4 regions of the Bacillus sp. Marseille-P3661 genome follow, and region 3 is predicted to be linked to each of the others. Evidence: a T-box and tRNA genes for the amino acid it is inferred to sense, from the RefSeq annotation. Region 3 holds a T-box; the other regions hold tRNA genes.
The links. A T-box is a leader RNA that pairs with one kind of tRNA and senses whether it is charged. The one in region 3 lies ahead of leuS (leucine--tRNA ligase), so its partner is inferred to be a tRNA-Leu.

Region 1 (3,596 bases), on a different contig from region 3:
ACTTATTCTTATAAAGGTTCGGTATGTCCTTCAAAATATAAAGTCTTTCTATAAAAAAAAGATCAAGAGGATAATTACCTCTTGATCTCTTTTTTTTGATGACCCGTACGGGATTCGAACCCGTGTTACCGCCGTGAAAGGGCGGTGTCTTAACCGCTTGACCAACGGGCCATATTTATTACCTTCTGCTGGCGGAGAAGGAGGGATTTGAACCCTCGCGCCAGTTACCCGACCTACACCCTTAGCAGGGGCGCCTCTTCAGCCACTTGAGTACTTCTCCGAATGGCTCCACAGGCAGGATTCGAACCTGCGACCGATCGGTTAACAGCCGATAGCTCTACCACTGAGCTACTGTGGAAGAAAATGGGCCTGAATGGACTTGAACCATCGACCTCACGCTTATCAGGCGTGCGCTCTAACCAGCTGAGCTACAGGCCCATATTGTAAATGGAGCGGGTGATGGGAATCGAACCCACGACAACAGCTTGGAAGGCTGTAGTTTTACCACTAAACTACACCCGCATATAAATTATATGGCTGGGCTAGCTGGATTCGAACCAGCGCATGACGGAGTCAAAGTCCGTTGCCTTACCGCTTGGCTATAGCCCAACAAAGTAATTAATGGTGGCTCGAGACAGAATCGAACTGCCGACACGAGGATTTTCAGTCCTCTGCTCTACCGACTGAGCTATCGAGCCGTAATAATATGGCGGAGGAAGAGGGATTCGAACCCCCGCGCGGTTTAACCCGCCTGTCGGTTTTCAAGACCGATCCCTTCAGCCGGACTTGGGTATTCCTCCGCAATGAATAATTTAATAAAGTGGACCCTGCAGGACTCGAACCTGCGACCGATCGGTTATGAGCCGATAGCTCTAACCAGCTGAGCTAAGGGTCCATGCAATTATAAGTTTACATACTTTTATATTATAATAAGCTATAAAAATATGTTTTGTAATAGCGGCGGAGGGGATCGAACCCCCGACCTTACGGGTATGAACCGTACGCTCTAGCCAGCTGAGCTACACCGCCATAATAATTTATTAAAATAAGTGGAGCCTAGCGGGATCGAACCGCTGACCTCCTGCGTGCAAGGCAGGCGCTCTCCCAGCTGAGCTAAGGCCCCAAAGTAATTTACATGGTCGGGAAGACAGGATTCGAACCTGCGACCCCTTGGTCCCAAACCAAGTGCTCTACCAAGCTGAGCTACTTCCCGAAATGGCGCGCCCGACAGGAGTCGAACCCATAACCTTCTGATCCGTAGTCAGACGCTCTATCCAATTGAGCTACGGGCGCGCAACATTATTTAAATGGTGCCGAGGGCCGGACTTGAACCGGCACGATAGTCACCTACCGCAGGATTTTAAGTCCTGTGTGTCTGCCAATTCCACCACCCCGGCAGGACTTTTGGAGCGGAAGACGGGATTCGAACCCGCGACCCCCACCTTGGCAAGGTGGTGTTCTACCACTGAACTACTTCCGCGCTTGTACATGATGTACTGACTTCGACGTTGGTCACAGGACGTGACCGATCTTAGTCGGAGTTCCTTTGTTTTAAAGTGCGGGTGGAGGGACTTGAACCCCCACGCCATAGGCGCTAGATCCTAAGTCTAGTGCGTCTGCCAATTCCGCCACACCCGCAAATAATGGTGAGCCATGAAGGACTCGAACCTTCGACCCTCTGATTAAAAGTCAGATGCTCTACCGACTGAGCTAATGGCTCGTATCAAAGTACGATTATTAATTTTGTATTATGCCAATGTTTCTACTGCATCTACGACACCTCAATCTCATATCGTTTATTCATTGATGTTGTTAGATTGAGGTTCTGAAGCTTATTCAAGGATGCTTACTCGATCGTGCTCTACCGACTGAGCTAATGGCTCGTACATTTTTTAAGAAAGTGGTGCCGGCGAGAGGAATCGAACCCCCAACCTACTGATTACAAGTCAGTTGCTCTGCCAATTGAGCTACACCGGCATATATATGGCGGTTCCGACGGGGATCGAACCCGCGATCTCCTGCGTGACAGGCAGGCATGTTAACCACTACACCACGGAACCACATAACAATTGATATTTATAAATTGGTTGCGGGGACAGGATTTGAACCTGCGACCTTCGGGTTATGAGCCCGACGAGCTACCAGACTGCTCCACCCCGCGATAATAATATTAGAATAATTTTGTAGCTGCTATTAAATTTGGATAGAATCTGACTGTCTCTTTCTCTTCTCGTTAATTCATAGATGTTTATGTGTCGGGACAACTCGGAGATTATTCACGGATGTTTTGCTCGTTGCTCCACCCCGCGATAATAGAATTTTAATAAATGGTGGAGGATGACGGGATCGAACCGCCGACCCCCTGCTTGTAAGGCAGGTGCTCTCCCAGCTGAGCTAATCCTCCATATTTAATGCTTGGCAACGTCCTACTCTCACAGGGGGACAGCCCCCAACTACCATTGGCGCTGAAGAGCTTAACTTCCGTGTTCGGAATGGGAACGGGTGTGACCTCTTCGCTATCGTCACCAAACAATTTATCTAACCTGAGGTTGTTCCCTCAAAACTAGATAACAAGCATTCATATTCAACTGTAATTGTCCAGCTCCAGTGCCCAGCGACTAGTGAACTTCGCCCACCTCCCTACGATAAGTCAACATCGAATCGCTACCGCTCTTCGTGTTTCCTTTATCTCAGTCGATGTGCTTCAGTCCTTACGTCGCTTGACGGGCACTTCCGCTTTTCGTTTTGGTTAAGTCCTCGATCGATTAGTATTCGTCAGCTCCACATGTCGCCATGCTTCCACCTCGAACCTATCTACCTCATCATCTCTGAGGGATCTTACTTACTTAAAGTAATGGGAAATCTCATCTTGAGGGGGGCTTCATGCTTAGATGCTTTCAGCACTTATCCCGTCCACACATAGCTACCCAGCGATGCTCTTGGCAGAACAACTGGTACACCAGCGGTGTGTCCATCCCGGTCCTCTCGTACTAAGGACAGCTCCTCTCAAATTTCCGACGCCCACGACGGATAGGGACCGAACTGTCTCACGACGTTCTGAACCCAGCTCGCGTACCGCTTTAATGGGCGAACAGCCCAACCCTTGGGACCGACTACAGCCCCAGGATGCGATGAGCCGACATCGAGGTGCCAAACCTCCCCGTCGATGTGGACTCTTGGGGGAGATAAGCCTGTTATCCCCGGGGTAGCTTTTATCCGTTGAGCGATGGCCCTTCCATGCGGAACCACCGGATCACTAAGCCCGACTTTCGTCCCTGCTCGACTTGTAGGTCTCGCAGTCAAGCTCCCTTGTGCCTTTACACTCTACGAATGATTTCCAACCATTCTGAGGGAACCTTTGGGCGCCTCCGTTACTCTTTAGGAGGCGACCGCCCCAGTCAAACTGCCCACCTGACACTGTCTCCCGCCCCGATCAGGGGCGCGGGTTAGAATTTCAATACAGCCAGGGTAGTATCCCACCGATGCCTCCACCGAAGCTGGCGCTCCGGCTTCTCAGGCTCCTACCTATCCTGTACAAGCTGTACCAAAATTCAATATCAGGTTGCAGTAAAGCTCCACGGGGTCTTTCCGTCCTG
Region 2 (3,596 bases), on a different contig from region 3:
AGCGCCGATGGTAGTTGGGGGCTGTCCCCCTGTGAGAGTAGGACGTTGCCAGGCTTATACTGTAATAAAAAGTATAATTCATTATCTTCATTCCACAGTAGCTCAGTGGTAGAGCTATCGGCTGTTAACCGATCGGTCGCAGGTTCGAATCCTGCCTGTGGAGCCATGGAGAGCTGTCCGAGTGGCCGAAGGAGCACGATTGGAAATCGTGTAGGCGGTTAACGCTGTCTCGAGGGTTCGAATCCCTCGCTCTCCGCCACCGTTTAGATAAAATATATTTGGCCCGTTGGTCAAGCGGTTAAGACACCGCCCTTTCACGGCGGTAACACGGGTTCGAATCCCGTACGGGTCATTACACTTTGGAGGATTAGCTCAGCTGGGAGAGCACCTGCCTTACAAGCAGGGGGTCGGCGGTTCGATCCCGTCATCCTCCACCATTTATTATGATATATTCATCATCGCGGGGTGGAGCAACAAGCGAAACATCCGTGAATAATCTGCGAGTTGTCCCGACGCATAAACATCTTTGATTTAACGAGTAGAGGAAGGGACAGTCAGATTCTATACACTTTTAAAGCAGGTACAAAATTATTCTAATTCTATCATCGCGGGGTGGAGCAGTCTGGTAGCTCGTCGGGCTCATAACCCGAAGGTCGCAGGTTCAAATCCTGTCCCCGCAACCAAATAATAAGATTAGTGGTTCCGTGGTGTAGTGGTTAACATGCCTGCCTGTCACGCAGGAGATCGCGGGTTCGATCCCCGTCGGAACCGCCATACAATAATTGGCTCGATAGCTCAGTCGGTAGAGCAGAGGACTGAAAATCCTCGTGTCGGCAGTTCGATTCTGTCTCGAGCCACCATTTAAACGCCGGTGTAGCTCAATTGGCAGAGCAACTGACTTGTAATCAGTAGGTTGGGGGTTCGATTCCTCTCGCCGGCACCACTTAATTAAATACGGAGGGGTAGCGAAGTGGCTAAACGCGGCGGACTGTAAATCCGCTCCCTGTGGGTTCGGCAGTTCGAATCTGTCCCCCTCCACCATTATAGGGGCATAGTTTAAAGGTAGAACTGAGGTCTCCAAAACCTCCAGTGTGGGTTCGATTCCTACTGCCCCTGCCAAAATCAATATGGCGGCCGTGGCGAAGTGGTTAACGCACCGGATTGTGGCTCCGGCATTCGTGGGTTCGATTCCCATCGGTCGCCCCATTCTTGGGCTATAGCCAAGCGGTAAGGCAACGGACTTTGACTCCGTCATGCGCTGGTTCGAATCCAGCTAGCCCAGCCAGTTTTTTTGTGTTAAAATAAATCTAAATGCGGAAGTAGTTCAGTGGTAGAACACCACCTTGCCAAGGTGGGGGTCGCGGGTTCGAATCCCGTCTTCCGCTCCAATGATGGCGGCATAGCCAAGTGGTAAGGCAGAGGTCTGCAAAACCTTTATCCCCGGTTCAAATCCGGGTGTCGCCTTTTTATTTTATTATCTGCCTAGCCGGGGTGGTGGAATTGGCAGACACACAGGACTTAAAATCCTGCGGTAGGTGACTACCGTGCCGGTTCAAGTCCGGCCCTCGGCACCATTTTTTAGATTCATATTTATGTTGTTTAACATGCCGGTGTGGCGGAATTGGCAGACGCGCACGACTCAAAATCGTGTTCCTCTGGAGTGTCGGTTCGACCCCGACCACCGGTATTAAATCTAGTACACAACTATAGGCAATCTTTAGTTAGAGACCCAATCATCTTGATTGGGTTTCTTTTTTGATTTCTGCATGATATTCAAATATTAATGGTAATTTAAAATAATATAGCAAACAACATTGTACCCCATCTTTCCGATCAGGTATGGGTTACTGCACCAAATTTAATGTATACTTAGACTGATTTTTAACGGAATTATTGTCCGTTTCCAAATGTGTCAATTTAAATAAAGGCTTTCTTTCTCCTCGTTATTTTATTTAAAAGTAGAATCCTTTTTAAAATGCTGAAAGGTTTTGTTTTCTCGGGCTTATTCAGACCTCTACCAATAACTCCTTAAGTAATGATAGATACCACTCCATAAATTAAAGAGTTTCTAAACTTGCTCTATTATTTCAGTTTTTTCTGATACAACATTTAAAGAGAATACAAATTTTATGTTGGGTTATTTTAATAAAGAGATTTGAATGAATAAGAAAGTTTAGGTGATTGCAATTATGTTGTCTAAAAGGCATAGGTTATTTAATTTGCTAATAATAGTTGTTCCATGGATATCGTTGGTATTTTTGGGAAGGAATAATGTAAAACGATTTTCGATAGCAGGTTCAGTTATTGTAATAATTGAGATAATAAATCATAGGGTTGGTCATAAGCTGAACTGGTGGCGTTTTTATGATAAACGAAAATCTTTTATAACTAATGAACTACCTTTTAGCGTTGGTCCGTATATGCCACTTTCAATGTGGATATTAAAATATTCATACGGTAACTTTAAAAAGTTCTGGTTACTTAATTTGATTGCGGATGGATTATTTGCTTTTCCGATAATCAATTTTTTTAAAAAAATCAAAATAATACGTCTGAAGAAGTTAAGTAATGTTCAATTTTTTGTGTACCTACATTATAAGGCGTTTATATTATACGGAGTACAGACATGGGTTGAAAATAATTTAAAGAGGTTAGTGAAAAGTTAGCGATGCCATGAACAAAGAAACAAAGGTATATATAATAACATTTTAGTGAATGAATTTGTAAATGAATTTATGTGGGAACAGAAATTGAAAACAGTGAATCACCAAAGACCTAGACTAAGTTGGACAAGATTTAATAAGTGTAAACAAAAAGCACCTTAGATTTCGGTGCTTTTTGATATGCAGCAAGTTGAACGTTTACGGAATAGAACGAGTAATTCTTAAGGGCTTCTTACTTCTTTTAAATTTTATCACATCAATTTTGAAATAAAGGTTGTAGCCAATCCAAAGTATATAAGTAAGGATAAGATATCGTTAATAGTTGTAATCAGTGGCCCAGATGCAACTGCGGGATCCACATTAAATTTGTATAGAATAAGAGGAATTATCGTTCCAGCTAATGTACCAATAATTAATGTTAACAGTAATGAAGTTCCAACAACTAGCCCCAAAGTGAAATTGTCCCGCCAAACATAAGCTATAATTGCAATCAGGACACCACAAGTAACACCGATAATAACACCTACCCAAAGCTCGCGAAAAATTAACTTTATCACTTGTTTAAAGTTCAAATCTTCTGATGCTAGACCTCTAACAATAACCGCAAGTGATTGAGTACCTGTATTACCGGTCATCCCCGCAATCATTGGCATGAAAAAGGCTAAAGCGACGACTGTTTCTAATGTATCTTCAAAACCACTTATAATCCCACCGGATATAAGACCGATAAATAATAATAAAATAAGCCAAGGAAGTCGACGATAAGCAGCTACTAATGGTTTTGTGTTAAAATCTATTGCTTTACCGGATGCTGATAATTTCTCAATATCCTCGTTCGCTTCCTGAATAACGACGTCAATAATATCATCAACTGTAATGACTCCAACCAATGTATCATCCTCTTTAACTACAGGTAAAGAGATAAAGTCATAA
Region 3 (3,596 bases):
CATCTGGATTTACAACATTACCTTTTGATTTACTCATTTTTTCGTTGCCTTCACCGAGAATCATTCCTTGGTTGAATAGTTTTTGGAACGGTTCTTTCGTATGTACAACACCAATATCATATAATACCTTGTGCCAGAAACGTGCATATAATAGATGCAATACAGCATGTTCTGCTCCGCCAATATATATATCAACAGGAAGCCAGCGCTTCAACAATTCAGGATCTGCCAAGTATTCACTGTTGTTGGGATCAATATAACGTAAGTAATACCAGCAGCTTCCTGCCCATTGTGGCATTGTATTAGTCTCACGACGACCTTTTTTACCTGTCTCAGGATCAACAACATTTACCCAATCCTCGATAATTGCAAGCGGGGATTCTCCTGTACCGGATGGCTTAATATTATCTGTTTTTGGTAACATTAAAGGTAATTCAGATTCAGGAACCGTCGTTGTTGTACCATCTTCCCAATGAATAACAGGAATTGGTTCACCCCAATAGCGTTGACGGCTGAATAACCAATCGCGTAGTCTGTACGTTACTTTTTTTGTGCCCTTTCCTTGCTCTTCAAACCAAGCGATTGCTTTAGAAATGGCTTCATCCTTCTTCAAACCATTTAAAAACTCTGAATTCACATGTTGACCATCACCAGTATATGCCTCTTCTGAAACATCACCACCGGCAACGACCTCCTTTATTTCTAATCCAAATACTTTTGCAAATTCATAGTCACGCTCATCATGTGCAGGTACAGCCATAATCGCACCTGAACCATAACCCATTAATACATAATCAGCGATCCAAATCGGCATCTTTTCTCCATTTACAGGATTAATTGCGTATGCGCCTGTAAATACCCCTGTTTTTTCTTTAGCCAAATCTGTGCGCTCTAGATCACTTTTAGACTTAATTTTTTGAATATAGTTTTCAACATCCCCTGCATGTTCTGGAGTTGTAATTTTAGACACGAGCGGGTGTTCAGGAGCCAACACTGCATAAGTTGCACCGAAAATCGTATCAGGTCTTGTCGTAAAAACGTTGAAACTTTCATCTATTCCATCAATATCGAACGTAATTTCAGCGCCTTCAGAACGGCCAATCCAATTGCGTTGCATTTCTTTAATGCTTTCAGGCCAATCTAATTCTTCTAAGTCTTCAAGTAAACGATCCGCGTATGCTGTAATTTTAAGCATCCACTGTTTCATTGGGCGGCGTTCAACAGGATGTCCACCACGCTCACTTTTACCATCAATAACTTCCTCATTGGCTAGAACTGTTCCTAATGCTGGGCACCAGTTTACCGGTACTTCATCTATATAAGCTAAACCTTTTTTATATAGCTGCAAGAAAATCCACTGTGTCCATTTATAATAATGGGGATCTGTTGTATTGATTTCACGATCCCAATCATAAGAAAAACCCAACGCTTTAATTTGTCGACGGAATGTATTAATATTTTTTTCAGTAAACACAGCTGGATCATTTCCTGTATCTAACGCATATTGTTCTGCTGGTAATCCAAATGCATCCCATCCCATCGGATGAAGTACATTATAGCCTTGCATTCTTTTCATTCTTGACAGAATATCTGTTGCAGTATAGCCTTCTGGATGGCCTACATGCAAACCTGCCCCTGAAGGATAAGGGAACATATCTAAAGCATAAAACTTAGGCTTATCCTTCTCCTCTATTGTTTTAAATGTCTTATTTTCTTCCCATACTTTTTGCCACTTTTGTTCGACTACCTTATGATCAAAAGCCATTTGAAACCCTCCTTTTACCAATCACTTTGCTATTGTAAATGTGATATGCCATCACAACCACTTAGTATTTATACATATAATCACCATTTTAAGCAGGTCGACCAGCTTGTCATATTTAATAGTTCTAAAAAACCTCCCGCCCCTGTCTATTTCAACTAGGGACGAGAGGTTGATTGTAATTTTCCCGCGGTACCACCCATATTAGTGTCATTATGTAAAATAAATAATATGTACACTCACTCAGATAACTCCTTAACGCGGATCATACGGCAAATATTACTTATATGTTCACACTTGCAACTTAGAGGCGAGTTCATGTAGATAAGGTATTGACTTTCACCAACCGTCAATTCTCTTAGTAACCTATCGATACACTACTACTCCTCATCATAGCTTTATTATGTATATAAAATTCTCTATGGTATACATGGTATTTTAATTATTTGTCAATTTGTTGTCAAGTTTTGCAAAGAAATTTTAGAATTATATTTTAAATAAATTTAATTTTTCGATAAAATTTAATGGGATTCAAAAGTAATAGTCCAACTTTTGAGTCCCCACATTTAATGAACTATAATACTTTACTTAGAAATGCTTTAGTTCGTTCATGTTGCGGATTATTAAATAATTCATGCGGCTTATTTTCTTCTATAATATAACCAGCATCCATGAATATCACTCGATCCCCTACTTCTCGTGCAAATCCCATTTCATGTGTAACAACTACCATTGTCATTCCTTCTTTAGCCAGTTGTTTCATAACTTCAAGCACTTCCCCAACAACCTCTGGGTCAAGCGCAGAAGTCGGCTCATCAAATAGCATAACTTTTGGTTTCATAGCTAATGCACGCGCAATAGCAACGCGCTGTTTTTGCCCACCTGATAACGAATCCGGGTAAACATTTGCTTTATCTTTCAGTCCAACTTTATCTAAAAGATCTAATGCAGTTGCAGTTGCTTCTTCCTTAGACTGTCCTAAAACTTTCATTGGTGAAAGTATGATATTTTCTAGTACTGTTTTATGAGGAAATAAGTTAAAGTGTTGAAATACCATTCCAACTTCTTGGCGTACTTTATTAATATCAACCTTTGGATCCACTAAATCGTGGCCATTAACAATAACATGTCCATCTGTAATTTCTTCAATCTTATTAAGGCATCTTAAAAAGGTACTTTTACCTGAACCAGACGGACCTATCACACAAAGCACTTCACGCTCTTCAATTACAGCATTTATATCCTTAAGTACTTCTAATTTACCAAATGATTTTTTTAAATTTTTAACTTGAATGATACTCATGAAGTTTTATATCTCCTTTCAATAATGTGAAACCAATCAGTAGGGCTTTTACATAAAGGTATAACCTACGACACTCTTTTTCCTCCACTGATCGTTCAAATTACTGATAAAATTTTATTATCCGAAATCTTATATAAGGCCATTATAATTCAATTAAGAACCCAGAATAATTATAACAGTTATTTTAAAACCTTGAAGTAGATATAGGAAAGTTTCAATAAATTACTACCAATATATAAGAAAGATTATTAGCCAATTCAATTAGAAAAACCTTGCTATGACCTCATAGCAAGGTTTAAGATTTTACATCATTAAGTCTTGTTCATCCAAGATCATATCATTTTGTATGCGCCCAATTTGGAGCTGCATACGATAAAGCCTTTCTTTTTGTTGCTTGTTTGAGCTCATCATTAATTTTTCAATATCACTGTATACTTCGTTTAATTGTTGTTGTGCTTGATTATATTCAATAATATTGTAATGCTCTTGCTTTTTTGCTTCATCTAATTGTTTTAAAGCCTTTTCACAAAC
Region 4 (3,596 bases), on a different contig from region 3:
ATCTAATCCTGTTCGCTCCCCACGCTTTCGCGCCTCAGCGTCAGTTACAGACCAGAGAGTCGCCTTCGCCACTGGTGTTCCTCCACATCTCTACGCATTTCACCGCTACACGTGGAATTCCACTCTCCTCTTCTGCACTCAAGTTTCCCAGTTTCCAATGACCCTCCCCGGTTGAGCCGGGGGCTTTCACATCAGACTTAAGAAACCGCCTGCGCGCGCTTTACGCCCAATAATTCCGGACAACGCTTGCCACCTACGTATTACCGCGGCTGCTGGCACGTAGTTAGCCGTGGCTTTCTGGTTAGGTACCGTCAAGGTACCAGCAGTTAACTGGTACGTGTTCTTCCCTAACAACAGAGCTTTACGACCCGAAGGCCTTCATCGCTCACGCGGCGTTGCTCCGTCAGACTTTCGTCCATTGCGGAAGATTCCCTACTGCTGCCTCCCGTAGGAGTCTGGGCCGTGTCTCAGTCCCAGTGTGGCCGATCACCCTCTCAGGTCGGCTACGCATCGTCGCCTTGGTGAGCCGTTACCTCACCAACTAGCTAATGCGCCGCGGGCCCATCTGTAAGTGATAGCCGAAACCATCTTTTATTCTCAAACCATGTGGTTCAAGAGATTATCCGGTATTAGCTCCGGTTTCCCGAAGTTATCCCAGTCTTACAGGCAGGTTGCCCACGTGTTACTCACCCGTCCGCCGCTGAATCAGAGGAGCAAGCTCCTCGTCATCCGCTCGACTTGCATGTATTAGGCACGCCGCCAGCGTTCGTCCTGAGCCAGGATCAAACTCTCCGAAAAGGGTTTGATTGCTCAAACTAATATACTGACTTGGTTGTTGAACTTAGTTCAACTTGTTTTGCACGCTTGACATTTTGTTTAGTTTTCAAAGGACATTTTTATGGTGGGCCTGAATGGACTTGAACCATCGACCTCACGCTTATCAGGCGTGCGCTCTAACCAGCTGAGCTACAGGCCCGAATACACATCTTATAAATGGAGCGGGTGATGGGAATCGAACCCACGACATCAGCTTGGAAGGCTGAGGTTTTACCACTAAACTACACCCGCAATCTATTAAGTTCCGACTGGTCGGGAAGACAGGATTCGAACCTGCGACCCCTTGGTCCCAAACCAAGTGCTCTACCAAGCTGAGCTACTTCCCGTTTTCAACAATATAAATGGCGCGCCCGACAGGAGTCGAACCCATAACCTTCTGATCCGTAGTCAGACGCTCTATCCAATTGAGCTACGGGCGCATCTATTAAAGCAACTTTTATATAATAACACACATCTTAATGTATATCAAGTCTTTTTTTGGTGCGGCCGAGAGGACTTGAACCTCCACGGGGTTGCCCCCACTAGGCCCTCAACCTAGCGCGTCTGCCATTCCGCCACGACCGCATTCGTAGGTTTAGAAAACAAAAGACACTGCAATAACAGCGACTTTATTAGTTTAACTCATATTTAATTAAAAGTCAATGGTGCGGGTGGAGGGACTTGAACCCCCACGCCATAGGCGCTAGATCCTAAGTCTAGTGCGTCTGCCAATTCCGCCACACCCGCATAATGGTGAGCCATGAAGGATTCGAACCTTCGACCCTCTGATTAAAAGTCAGATGCTCTACCGACTGAGCTAATGGCTCGTACTATTAATTTGATGCTTATTTATAAAATGGCTGGGCTAGCTGGATTCGAACCAGCGCATGACGGAGTCAAAGTCCGTTGCCTTACCGCTTGGCTATAGCCCAACAATACTATGGCGGTTCCGACGGGGATCGAACCCGCGATCTCCTGCGTGACAGGCAGGCATGTTAACCACTACACCACGGAACCAATTTTTATGGTGGAGGATGACGGGATCGAACCGCCGACCCCCTGCTTGTAAGGCAGGTGCTCTCCCAGCTGAGCTAATCCTCCAAGTATGATTAATTATCAAATGACCCGTACGGGATTCGAACCCGTGTTACCGCCGTGAAAGGGCGGTGTCTTAACCGCTTGACCAACGGGCCATAACAAATGATGAGTGGCGGAGAAGGAGGGATTTGAACCCTCGCGCCGGTTACCCGACCTACACCCTTAGCAGGGGCGCCTCTTCAGCCACTTGAGTACTTCTCCGCTTTGGCTCCACAGGCAGGATTCGAACCTGCGACCGATCGGTTAACAGCCGATAGCTCTACCACTGAGCTACTGTGGAATAATTGTGACGACGTTGACTATATTACAATATGTTGTTTTGATTGTCAAGAGACTTTTTAGAAATCTAAATGTTTTCACAGTGCTTGTCTCAGCGACTTTTATAATATAACATAAATTATTTTTTGTCGTCAACATCCTTTTATAATTGAATTTTTTTTAATTTACCTTTACATCTACCACATACATAGCGACTAACATCCACTCGCTTTTTTCTTTCGAATATATGGTGACATGTAATACATTGATAAGAATGTTTTAGTTCTAATCTTCGTTTCTTTACCATTGTGAGTGGTTTACAAAACCTTGGAGCATCAACTTGCTTTAAAAGCAATCTAAAATCAGAATCTCTGTGTTGATATCCTTTCCCCTCAAGATGTAAATGATAGTGACATAGCTCATGTTTAATAATTCCTTTAATAGCTTCTAAACCTTGTTCTTCAAAATATTTTGGATTGATTTCAATATCATGTGTTTTTAAGAGATACCGGCCACCTGTTGTTCGTAATCTCTTATTAAAACGAGCTGAATGTTTAAAAGGTTTCCCAAAAAAACTAAGTGAAAGTTCTTCGCATAGTGATTGTAAGTGTATTTCATCCATATATTATTGCCCCAACTTCATATTAATTATTTTCCTATACTTAATTTTAACATAAATATTTATAACCAACTCAACTCTTATTACCATTAATACTACATTATTCTTTAAAATGGTTTGCACATTATACCTACTTCCTGCATACACTATGTAATACCTTAGAAGGCTTAAAAAGCTAAAGGAGGTAATCAACATGCCATATTGGTTAGTTAAACAGTTAAAGCAGGCCTACCATGATAAAAATAGATATCAAATTAAATTACTTAATCAATGCTGGTTTTTTTATAGAAAAAAGCACTGCTCATAAAAAACAGTGCTTTTTTAATTCGCTATTGTGGTGGTAGCATCGTTAAAGCCACTCGGCCTTTCTTTTGATCGACGTCCTCTACCCAGACTTTAACCACATCACCGACTGAAACAATGTCCATCGGATGTTTTACAAATTGCCTACTTAATTTGGATATATGAACTAATCCATCTTGCTTAACTCCTATATCTATGAACGCGCCAAAGTCCACAACATTTCGAATTGTACCTTCTAATTCCATACCTCTTTTTAAATCTTCCAATTGCAGTATATCTTTCTTTAAAAGCGGCGTTGGCACTTCATCACGCGGGTCACGTTCAGGTCGAATTAACGAATCAATAATATCCCTTAATGTTGGTTCACCAATATTAATTTCCTTCGCTAATTTCGGGAGGTCTACGTTAGATAAAGCATCTTTTAATTTATCGGAACCAAGATCATTAGTTGAACATCCGACTTTTTCCAAAAGGCGAATAGTCTCATCATAGCTTTCTGGGT

Region 1: it has a tRNA-Leu gene. The T-box ahead of leuS (leucine--tRNA ligase) is inferred to sense a tRNA for this amino acid. The anticodon was not compared.
Region 2: it has a tRNA-Leu gene. The T-box ahead of leuS (leucine--tRNA ligase) is inferred to sense a tRNA for this amino acid. The anticodon was not compared.
Region 4: it has a tRNA-Leu gene. The T-box ahead of leuS (leucine--tRNA ligase) is inferred to sense a tRNA for this amino acid. The anticodon was not compared.

Annotation. Positions count from the first base shown of each region.
Region 1 is NZ_LT965954.1:657,720-661,315, forward strand. It holds tRNA gene C1724_RS14225 (tRNA-Glu) at 100-171, opposite strand; tRNA gene C1724_RS14230 (tRNA-Ser) at 190-280, opposite strand; tRNA gene C1724_RS14235 (tRNA-Asn) at 284-358, opposite strand; tRNA gene C1724_RS14240 (tRNA-Ile) at 365-438, opposite strand; tRNA gene C1724_RS14245 (tRNA-Gly) at 449-522, opposite strand; tRNA gene C1724_RS14250 (tRNA-Gln) at 535-609, opposite strand; tRNA gene C1724_RS14255 (tRNA-Phe) at 623-698, opposite strand; tRNA gene C1724_RS14260 (tRNA-Ser) at 708-800, opposite strand; tRNA gene C1724_RS14265 (tRNA-Ile) at 822-895, opposite strand; tRNA gene C1724_RS14270 (tRNA-Met) at 956-1,029, opposite strand; tRNA gene C1724_RS14275 (tRNA-Ala) at 1,051-1,123, opposite strand; tRNA gene C1724_RS14280 (tRNA-Pro) at 1,137-1,213, opposite strand; tRNA gene C1724_RS14285 (tRNA-Arg) at 1,217-1,293, opposite strand; tRNA gene C1724_RS14290 (tRNA-Leu) at 1,309-1,397, opposite strand; tRNA gene C1724_RS14295 (tRNA-Gly) at 1,406-1,480, opposite strand; tRNA gene C1724_RS14300 (tRNA-Leu) at 1,558-1,638, opposite strand; tRNA gene C1724_RS14305 (tRNA-Lys) at 1,645-1,720, opposite strand; tRNA gene C1724_RS14310 (tRNA-Thr) at 1,902-1,977, opposite strand; tRNA gene C1724_RS14315 (tRNA-Asp) at 1,985-2,060, opposite strand; tRNA gene C1724_RS14320 (tRNA-Met) at 2,085-2,161, opposite strand; tRNA gene C1724_RS14325 (tRNA-Val) at 2,329-2,404, opposite strand; rRNA gene rrf (5S ribosomal RNA) at 2,414-2,530, opposite strand; rRNA gene C1724_RS14335 (23S ribosomal RNA) at 2,746-3,596, opposite strand, start outside.
Region 2 is NZ_LT965954.1:896,693-900,288, reverse strand. It holds rRNA gene rrf (5S ribosomal RNA) at 1-54, shown strand, start outside; tRNA gene C1724_RS15540 (tRNA-Asn) at 92-166, shown strand; tRNA gene C1724_RS15535 (tRNA-Ser) at 168-259, shown strand; tRNA gene C1724_RS15530 (tRNA-Glu) at 281-352, shown strand; tRNA gene C1724_RS15525 (tRNA-Val) at 362-437, shown strand; tRNA gene C1724_RS15520 (tRNA-Met) at 607-683, shown strand; tRNA gene C1724_RS15515 (tRNA-Asp) at 699-774, shown strand; tRNA gene C1724_RS15510 (tRNA-Phe) at 785-860, shown strand; tRNA gene C1724_RS15505 (tRNA-Thr) at 868-943, shown strand; tRNA gene C1724_RS15500 (tRNA-Tyr) at 957-1,041, shown strand; tRNA gene C1724_RS15495 (tRNA-Trp) at 1,046-1,119, shown strand; tRNA gene C1724_RS15490 (tRNA-His) at 1,131-1,206, shown strand; tRNA gene C1724_RS15485 (tRNA-Gln) at 1,211-1,285, shown strand; tRNA gene C1724_RS15480 (tRNA-Gly) at 1,314-1,388, shown strand; tRNA gene C1724_RS15475 (tRNA-Cys) at 1,394-1,464, shown strand; tRNA gene C1724_RS15470 (tRNA-Leu) at 1,486-1,574, shown strand; tRNA gene C1724_RS15465 (tRNA-Leu) at 1,607-1,687, shown strand; gene mgtE (magnesium transporter) at 2,915-3,596, opposite strand, start outside.
Region 3 is NZ_LT965953.1:631,041-634,636, reverse strand. It holds gene leuS (leucine--tRNA ligase) at 1-1,765, opposite strand, end outside; T-box leader at 1,920-2,165, opposite strand; gene C1724_RS02850 (amino acid ABC transporter ATP-binding protein) at 2,337-3,065, opposite strand; gene C1724_RS02845 (DUF2524 family protein) at 3,369-3,596, opposite strand, start outside.
Region 4 is NZ_LT965959.1:121,604-125,199, reverse strand. It holds rRNA gene C1724_RS24605 (16S ribosomal RNA) at 1-798, opposite strand, end outside; tRNA gene C1724_RS24600 (tRNA-Ile) at 900-976, opposite strand; tRNA gene C1724_RS24595 (tRNA-Gly) at 995-1,068, opposite strand; tRNA gene C1724_RS24590 (tRNA-Pro) at 1,087-1,163, opposite strand; tRNA gene C1724_RS24585 (tRNA-Arg) at 1,180-1,256, opposite strand; tRNA gene C1724_RS24580 (tRNA-Leu) at 1,316-1,401, opposite strand; tRNA gene C1724_RS24575 (tRNA-Leu) at 1,480-1,563, opposite strand; tRNA gene C1724_RS24570 (tRNA-Lys) at 1,568-1,643, opposite strand; tRNA gene C1724_RS24565 (tRNA-Gln) at 1,674-1,748, opposite strand; tRNA gene C1724_RS24560 (tRNA-Asp) at 1,758-1,833, opposite strand; tRNA gene C1724_RS24555 (tRNA-Val) at 1,842-1,917, opposite strand; tRNA gene C1724_RS24550 (tRNA-Glu) at 1,938-2,009, opposite strand; tRNA gene C1724_RS24545 (tRNA-Ser) at 2,025-2,115, opposite strand; tRNA gene C1724_RS24540 (tRNA-Asn) at 2,120-2,194, opposite strand; gene C1724_RS24535 (SprT family protein) at 2,336-2,794, opposite strand; gene cmpA (cortex morphogenetic protein CmpA) at 2,985-3,098, shown strand; gene C1724_RS24525 (Tex family protein) at 3,121-3,596, opposite strand, start outside.